DNA from 2 places in the Arthrobacter sp. TJ-270 genome. Region 2 is predicted to be linked to the other one. Evidence: riboswitches for the same ligand, from Rfam matches in the RefSeq annotation. Region 2 holds a riboswitch; the other holds the start of a gene.
What was found. Region 2 has a riboswitch for cyclic di-AMP ahead of AC4D2M_RS03965 (M23 family metallopeptidase). Riboswitches for the same ligand answer to the same signal wherever they lie in the genome.
Positions count from the first base shown of each region.

Region 1 (3,962 bases), on a different contig from region 2:
GATCGTCACCTTGAACTGACCGAACTCGGACGTCGGCGGGCCACCGAGGTGATGCGCAAGCACCGGCTGGCTGAACGACTGCTCTCCGATGTCATCGGTCTTGACTGGGCCTATGTCCACGACGAGGCGTGCCGGTGGGAACACGTCATGAGTGAGCGGGTCGAACGGCGCCTCTACGAATTGCTTGGAAAGCCGACGGAGTCGCCCTACGGCAATCCCATTCCCGGGCTTGAAGCGATCGGCGGAACGCCCTCCGAAACCGTGACCCTCGGTGTGTGTACCCTCAGCGAAGCCCTGGCGACGAATATCGCCGGGTCAGCTGTGACTCTTATCCGTCTGGCTGAACCTATCCAGGTCGATCCGGAACTGCTCACGCAGTTGGATGAGGGTGGCCTGCGACCCGGAGCGTCCATGACCCTGCAGGCGGCGGGGGATTACGTGTCCGTTCGGGTGCCTGGTGTGGAGGGCGCACTGGAACTGCCGCCGGAAGTCGCCTCACACGTTTTCGTGGCGGTTCATCCCCAGTCTTGACGAAATGAGGGGAAAGCTCTGGATTGCCTAAGGTTATCCACAGTTTGGTAACGAAACGATTACGCTCGACCTCACCGGTTTTATAGTTGATACCTGGCGCTGATACTCCAGCGTTACCTGGTTCGCATGCCTAACCCTGTCAGCGAACGCAGTGTTGAACAGATGACAGGGGCGGAGGACCCACCACCGGTTATGGCTCGCCATGGCCCTGGGGTGAAGTGCCGGGTGCTGCCATAACGGAAGTATCCCGAACCGAGTTTTCTCATACTCGAACCCGACAGCTAACTTCGCAGGCGAAAATGAGAAAGGGTCTCCTTGTCGAACACTGCTTCGGGGCGCCGCCGTGCAGGCACCCCGGTTGCTGAAGCACGGCCCCGCGACGCCCACAGGCGTCACCGCGCCGAGCGAACCGCCCACCTCACAGCCCGCCACGTCGCTGTGCCCCACCTCACAGCGCCCCACGTCGCTGCTGTGCCGGTCACGTCAGCTGTCCAGGAGTTCAAGACCCCGACGGCGGCGGTTGCTGCGTGCCCAGCTGCGCCGATGTCCCGGCGCGAGGCCCGCAACGTCTCCGAAGCCCCGGCACAATCCGCGCCTGGGGCCCAGTCCACTAATGGCCTCCGTCCCCGGGACGCGCAGCGGATCGAACGACGACGCCGCGCCGTCACCGTACGCCGGGATATTTCCCTGGCAGGGCTTAGCCAGAAGGTTGCCATTGCCGCCGCTGCATCCGGAATGGTCCTCACCGTCGCGCTGCCCACAACCGCAGCGGTTGCGCCTTCCGACGCACTGGCCGTTTCCGCTCCGGCTGAGCAGGACGAACCACAGCGGGTTCAGGCCGCCGCGGGTGCGGATGTCTCGTTCCACCGGGCTGGGCTGCACGGGAAGTTCGACCCCGACGCAAAGCTCGCCGAAATGGTCTCCGCTTCGGGCAGTGACATCGTGACCGCAGAATCCAAAGGTTCCCTCTCCGCGCCACTGGACGGCGGAGTAATGAGCTCGCCCTTCGGTACCCGAATCAGCCCCATCACCGGCACCGGTGAGCTCCACACGGGGCAGGATATGAGCGAAGCCTGCGGAACGGCCGTGAAGGCTGCAGCGGCCGGCACAGTGACCTTCGCAGGGTGGCACGCGCACGGCGGCGGCAATCGCGTCGTCGTGCAGCACGCCAACGGCCTTGAGACCACCTACAACCATCTGTCAGCGATGGACGTGACAGTCGGTCAGGTTGTTGACCGCGGCGAAGCTATCGCATGGGTGGGATCCACCGGTGCTTCTACCGGATGCCACCTGCATTTCGAGGTCCTTGTAGACGGCAAGAACGTCGACCCGCTCGGTTGGCTTTGAACGGTTTCAATATCGTCGTAACCGGGAACACACCGTTCCGTGATCGGAATGTGACATACCTCAATTTCTGGGGTAGCGTTCAACTCGTGCCGGATCGCAGGGGGTTCGGCACTCTCGCGCAGATCGCCTAGCTCTGCCACTGCACGAGGTCCGTTCGTAAATCGCATGGCAGGGGCGGGGGAACCAATTGCGGGCTTCTTTTCAGAAGTCCTTGGGGTTAAGTCGCAGGATTTGAGACGATCCGCGGCCGGGTGACTCCCATCCGAATCCGACAGCTCACCTCGCAGGCGTAGGGAGAGGCAATTTAACGTGTCAAACAGCTCTGCGCTGGGCCGCCACCGTGCGGTGCCGGTTCATACCAACTCGCTCGCAGCCATCTCGAAGGCTGTATCTTCGAACGCAGGTTCCGTAGGACGCCAGGCAGCGGTCATTGTGGCAGCTTCAGGCTTGGTCCTGACAGCCGGACTTCCGGCCCACGGCGCATCCGACGCCCAGCGTTCGGCCCAGGCTGTCAAGACGCTCAGCGCAGTCGCCGTTCAGCCCACCGCAGTCAGCGCTTCTGCTGATGCGGCTGTCACCTTCGAGCGTGCGGCCGTCGAGGCCGTAGCTGCTCCGGTTGTCGAAGCCGTCGAGGACGCTCCTGTCGCAGTGCAGACTGAGGTTGTTGAGGCCGCCCCGGTCCCGGTCGTCGAGACCGTTGTCGAGGTCGCAACGCCGGCCGTCCAAGTTGCGGCAGCAGCTCCGGCCCAGGCAAAGGTAGAGACCGCCGCCGTTGAGACTCCCGCTCCTGTCAAGGCACCCAGCGCCAGTGGCGTCGGTGCAGCGCTGGTCGGCTCGGCCTACTCCCAGATCGGTGTCGCACAGGATTGCACCGCGATGGTTGAGAAGGCCCTCCGCTCAATCGGCAAGTCCGTAGGCGACATCGCTCCGAGCGACTTCTTCGCCTTTGGATCCGTCGTTCCCACTCCCGCTCCCGGTGACCTCGTGGTCTCCGGTGGTCACGTCGCGATCTACGTCGGCAACGGCCAGGTCATCAGCGGTGGCCTGAACGGTATGAACACCGGTCTTCACAGCCTGTCCGATCTCTCTGGCTACAGCTTCGTCCGCGTCAGCTAAGAACCAGAAAACCTGGAGCTCACACATATGACCCCGAACACCCGTGCCATCGCGCGCCACCGCGCCGAAGTGCAGCGATCAGCCCCTCTCTCCACCATTGCGCGCGCCGTCAGCGACAACGCCGGGGGCGTAGGCCGCCAGGCAGCCGTCATCGCCGCAGCATCCGGACTGGTTCTTACCACCGGCGTCGCTGCAAACGCGGTGGAACTGCCATCGGAGCGCAACACCGTCACCACCACGCTCGAGGTTCAGCCCGCCACGGCGCCGGTCCAGGCACCTGCGGACGCTGAGATATCCTTCAACAAGGCGGCCGTCAAGGCTGTCGCCGCTCCTGAGGTGGTTGCCCCTGTAATTCAGCCGCAGGCGGAAACGATTGAGATCGCTCCCGCTGTGGCACCGCTTGTCGAGGCAGAGCCCGCGGTAATCGAGCCCGCAGTAGCAGTGGAAACAACGGCCACTGTCGCCGCGCAGCCAGCCGTCGCCAAGACGCCTGCCCCCGCAGCGGCACCCCAGGCGTCCTCGGGCGTAGCCGCTACCATCGCTTCTGCCGCGAAGGCGCAGCTCGGAGTGACCCAGGACTGCACCCGCCTCGCCAGCAACGCCCTCGCCGCTGCAGGCATCAACTTCCACGGGTGGCCGGCCGGTTACCTCTCCCTCGGCCGCACGGTCAGCGCCGCAGAAGCCATTCCCGGTGACCTCATTTACTATGCCGACGGCGGGATGGGACTGGCCCACATCGCTGTTTACATCGGCGGCGGCCAGGCCGTCCATGGCGGATTCAACGGCAACCAGACCGTCATCGCGCCTTCCGAACTCGGATCGGGCCCTGTGTTCATCCGTGTCGGCGGCTAATCCTCCGACAGATTCGTAAATGCCCCTCACCGTCTCCGGCGAGGGGCTTTTTCGTGCCCGTCCGCCGGGAAAAAGCGGGTGTGGCGATTGACGAACCATAAGCGGAACGGCTTACT
Region 1 is NZ_JBZCNB010000006.1:36,447-40,408, forward strand. Features, by position in the region: gene AC4D2M_RS12025 (iron-dependent transcriptional repressor DtxR) at 1-531, shown strand, start outside; cyclic di-AMP (ydaO/yuaA leader) riboswitch at 654-842, shown strand; gene AC4D2M_RS12030 (M23 family metallopeptidase) at 847-1,878, shown strand; cyclic di-AMP (ydaO/yuaA leader) riboswitch at 2,031-2,182, shown strand; gene AC4D2M_RS12035 (NlpC/P60 family protein) at 2,188-2,994, shown strand; gene AC4D2M_RS12040 (NlpC/P60 family protein) at 3,022-3,846, shown strand.
Region 1: linked by a shared signal. The riboswitch ahead of AC4D2M_RS12035 (NlpC/P60 family protein) and the one ahead of AC4D2M_RS03965 (M23 family metallopeptidase) in region 2 are both predicted to bind cyclic di-AMP.

Region 2 (3,962 bases):
AGTTATCGTCGGGGCGAACGCCTGCGGCAAGTCCACCCTGCTCCGCGGCCTGGCGCGGTTGCTCAAGCCTGCGGCGGGAACGGTGCTGCTGGACGGCAAGGACATCCATTCACTGTCCACCCGCGCGGTGGCGAAGACTCTCGGCCTGCTTCCGCAGACCCCGGTGGCTCCGGACGGAATCGCGGTGGTGGACCTCGTGGGTCGTGGCCGCTACCCTCACCAGGGCTGGTTCCGGCAGTGGAGCGCCGACGACGACGCCGCCGTTGCCTCCGCCCTGCGCGTCACCGACACGCTGGAGCTCGCAGACCGCAACGTCGACGAACTCTCCGGCGGTCAGCGGCAGCGCGTCTGGATTGCCATGGCGCTGGCGCAGCAAACCGACATTTTGCTTCTGGATGAACCGACCACATTCCTTGACGTGGCGCACCAGGTGGAAGTCCTCGACCTGATCACGGATCTGAACCGTACTGCGGGCACCACCGTCGCAATAGTCCTGCATGACCTGAACCTCGCCGCGCGTTACGCGGACCACCTGATCGCCATGAAGGGCGGCCGCATTGTCGCCGAGGGCTCGCCGTCGAGGGTGGTCACAGCGGAGACGGTCGCCGAGGTCTTCGGCCTGGAATCGCAGGTTATCCCTGATCCCGTTTCGGGCACGCCGATGGTCGTGCCCATCGGGCGGCATCACGCCGCCCCCCGCAATGCAAGCGCAAAGACCACCCCTGAGGGCGTCACGGGTTTTTTACCGAACCCGCAGGACGGGCTCCCCGCACCGGCAATGGAGGCAGCATCGTGACAGAAGTCAGCACAGCGCATCGGGCCCGAAGGACGAGAACGGAGTCAACGTCAGAGACGGGGCCGGAGGCAACTCCACGGCCCGCCGCAGTTGCAGGTGCACAGGCGGCCGTGTCCGCGATCCGCGCGTTCAACGTCGTGGTCAGCCGTGTGGAGCACGTCAGCGCGAATTTCCGTCGCATCACGTTCGGTGGTGCCTGCCTTTCCGGCTTCGGCGTCCAGGGTTCCACCCTGGATCTGCGCATCAAGGTTATGATCCCGCCGACCGGCGGTGAAGGCGCGGACCTCGGCGCGCTCATGGACGGCGCGGGCAGCGGGTGGTACCAGCAGTGGCTTTCCCTCCAGCCCGCGGAACGCGGGGACATGCGCACGTACACGGTCCGCGAATCACGCTGCAATCAGGAGGTTCCTGAGCTGGACGTCGACTTCGTGATGCACTTCGACGCGGACGGGAAGGGCGGCCCGGCCTCGCAGTGGGCCGCATCGGCTGAGCCGGGCGACCGGGTATGGCTGATCGGGCCAAACATCCATGCCGCAACCTGCTCAACCGCCGGCGCGTACGGCGGCATCGAGTGGCGCCCCGGCCTGGCCCAGAACGTTCTGCTCGCGGGGGATGAGACGGCCGTTCCGGCGATCAGCGCCATCCTTGAGTCACTGCCGGAGGACGTCAGCGGCCACGCGTTCCTGGAAGTCCCGGACGGACCTGACTGCCAGGACATCCGGACCCGTTCCGGCGTAGGTATCAGCTGGCTGGTGCGCGGCGGCCGTCCGCACGGTGAACTGCTCGATGCGGCCGTTCGTCAGGCGGTCAGGGTCCCGGGCTGGGTATCCCTGGCGGCGCCCTTCCGCGTGAGCCTGGGCTCCGACACACCCTCAGGGCAGGCACTTGCCGCGGCAGCCCGTGCCGGCGGTCCTGAACGGGCAGCCGGACCCGAGCCGGAGGACATCGACATTGACAAGACCATCCTCTGGGAGACGCCCCAGCTACTGGATGCCGCGGCCCTTGACGGCTCGCTGAACCCGGACAAGCCTTCGGGCGCGCTGCCGTTTTATGCCTGGATTGCCGGTGAAGCCGCCGTGGTCCGAGGGTTGCGCCGTTACCTCGTGCGAGACGTCGGCATCGACCGCAAGCAGGTCGCTTTCATGGGTTACTGGCGTAGGGGTAAATCCGAACTCTGATAGCACAGGGCGGACGCAATTCCCGTGATCGCCACATAACGAATTTGTAACTTTCGGCAGGGTGCCGTACCGTTGAACCAGGTCATGCGTATCATCGTGGCCGCCGGACTGTACGCCTAGCCCTGTCACCTGTCCGGTTCCTCATCCTCGAAGACAGGGGCGGAGAACCCAATCCGGGCAGTCGGTCTGCCTTTGGGGTGAAGCCTGCAAATTCTTTGATCCCGCCCAAGCGCGGCCATCAAGGTAAGGCCGAGTAACTCTTGCTCGAACCCGACAGCTAACTTCGCCGGCGTCAAGAGAGGCAATCCCTTGTCCCAGCATGATTCCGTGGGCACTCCTGTGCCTGTTTCGGCCGGTCACCGTTCATCGCCAACACATGCCGGAAGTCGGACCCGACGCGCTGAGCGCCGCCATGATCGTGCACGGCGCCGTGTCCGCGCGCTGCTCTGCGTCGGCGGAGCCCTCACAGCTGCGTCAGGGCTTGCGCTGACCCAGGCAGGGCCGCCATTGCTGACAGAGGCAGGGCTGGTGAGGGCGAGCGAGACGCAGAGCGTCACCGCCCCCGAGGACGCCGCAGTGGATTTCAACCGCAAGTCGGTTGCACCGTCGTCGCCCAACGACATGCCCGCTGGGGAGAGCAAGGTTTCGACGCTATCCGAGGGCGAAATCACGGTCGCCCAAGCCGAACCCAGCCGTAAGCCGGCGGAGGCGCCCAGCAAGGAGCCGGCAGAAAAACCTGCTGAGGAACCATCGCTCGGTGCGCCGCTGAGCAAGCTTTCGGTGGCTTCCGCATACGGCAAGCGGATCAATCCGATGAGCGGGTACGGCGAGGAAATGCACACGGGCACGGATTTCGCCGGGGCCTGCGGCACGCCGGTACTTGCCGCGGGCTCAGGCACCGTAACCGAATCCGGGTGGCACCCCTATGGCGGGGGTCAGCGCATTGTGATCGACCACGGCGGGGGACTGCAGACCACCTACAACCACCTCGCCTCACTGGGCACCACCGTTGGTGAGAAAATCGACCGCGCAGAGGCTATCGGCGCAGTGGGAAGCACCGGCAACTCCACCGGCTGCCATCTGCATTTTGAAGTGGTCGTCGATGGGAAGACAGTCGACCCGGGCGGCCACCTCTAGCGACTACCGGGCTCCCGACGCTCGCGCCGGGTCCCTGACCCGTTGGACCTACGGCACCGGGTCGGTCAGGATCGCCGGGTCCTTCTTGCCGTACGGCATCCGCACCTTCAGCGAGTCCGGTTCCACCCGGAAGGACATGTGCGTGCCCTGGCCGAGCGGGTCGCCGTCGAGCTCGATTTCCAGCGGCGTGTCAGACTCCACCTCTGCGGCCTTGCACTGGTAATACTCCACCGATGGGTCCTTGCCCTTGCCCCGCGCCAGGAGCTTGCCGACGACAGCGAACCACCCGAACTTGCCCCGCGGCGCGATGGTCATGATGTCCAGCAGCCCGTCGTTGAGCCTGGCGCCCGGAAAGATCTCCAGGCCGCCCATAATCTTTCCGCAGTTGCCTCCCATGACGCTGCGTAGGCGGCGGGTGACCCGCTTGCCGCCGTCGATCGAGATATGAACCTTGGAGGGCTTGCCCGGGAGGTTCCGGAGGCCGGCGTCGACGTATGCGAGCCAGCCCACCTTGTCCTTGAGGTCGTCGCGGGTATCAGCCATCACCGAAGCGTCGAAGCCAAGCCCGGCCATCACGAGGAAGACATGCGCGTCCTGTGCCCGGTCCACATTCACATGCACCACATCGATCAGCCGTTCGGTGCCACCGAGTGCCGCTTCGACGGCTCCGCGGGGATCGTCGACGTCGATGTCGAGGTTGCGCGCGAGCAGGTTGCCGGTGCCCAGCGGCAGCAGGCCGAGTGCCGTCGTCGTGCCGGCCAGTTCCTCCGCCACGCACCGTACGGTGCCGTCGCCGCCGGCCGCGATGACGACGTCGACCCCTTCCCTGAGCGCCTCCTGTGCCTGGCCGT
Region 2 is NZ_JBZCNB010000001.1:830,778-834,739, reverse strand. Features, by position in the region: gene AC4D2M_RS03975 (ABC transporter ATP-binding protein) at 1-796, shown strand, start outside; gene AC4D2M_RS03970 (siderophore-interacting protein) at 907-1,974, shown strand; cyclic di-AMP (ydaO/yuaA leader) riboswitch at 2,102-2,280, shown strand; gene AC4D2M_RS03965 (M23 family metallopeptidase) at 2,302-3,111, shown strand; gene AC4D2M_RS03960 (diacylglycerol/lipid kinase family protein) at 3,160-3,962, opposite strand, start outside.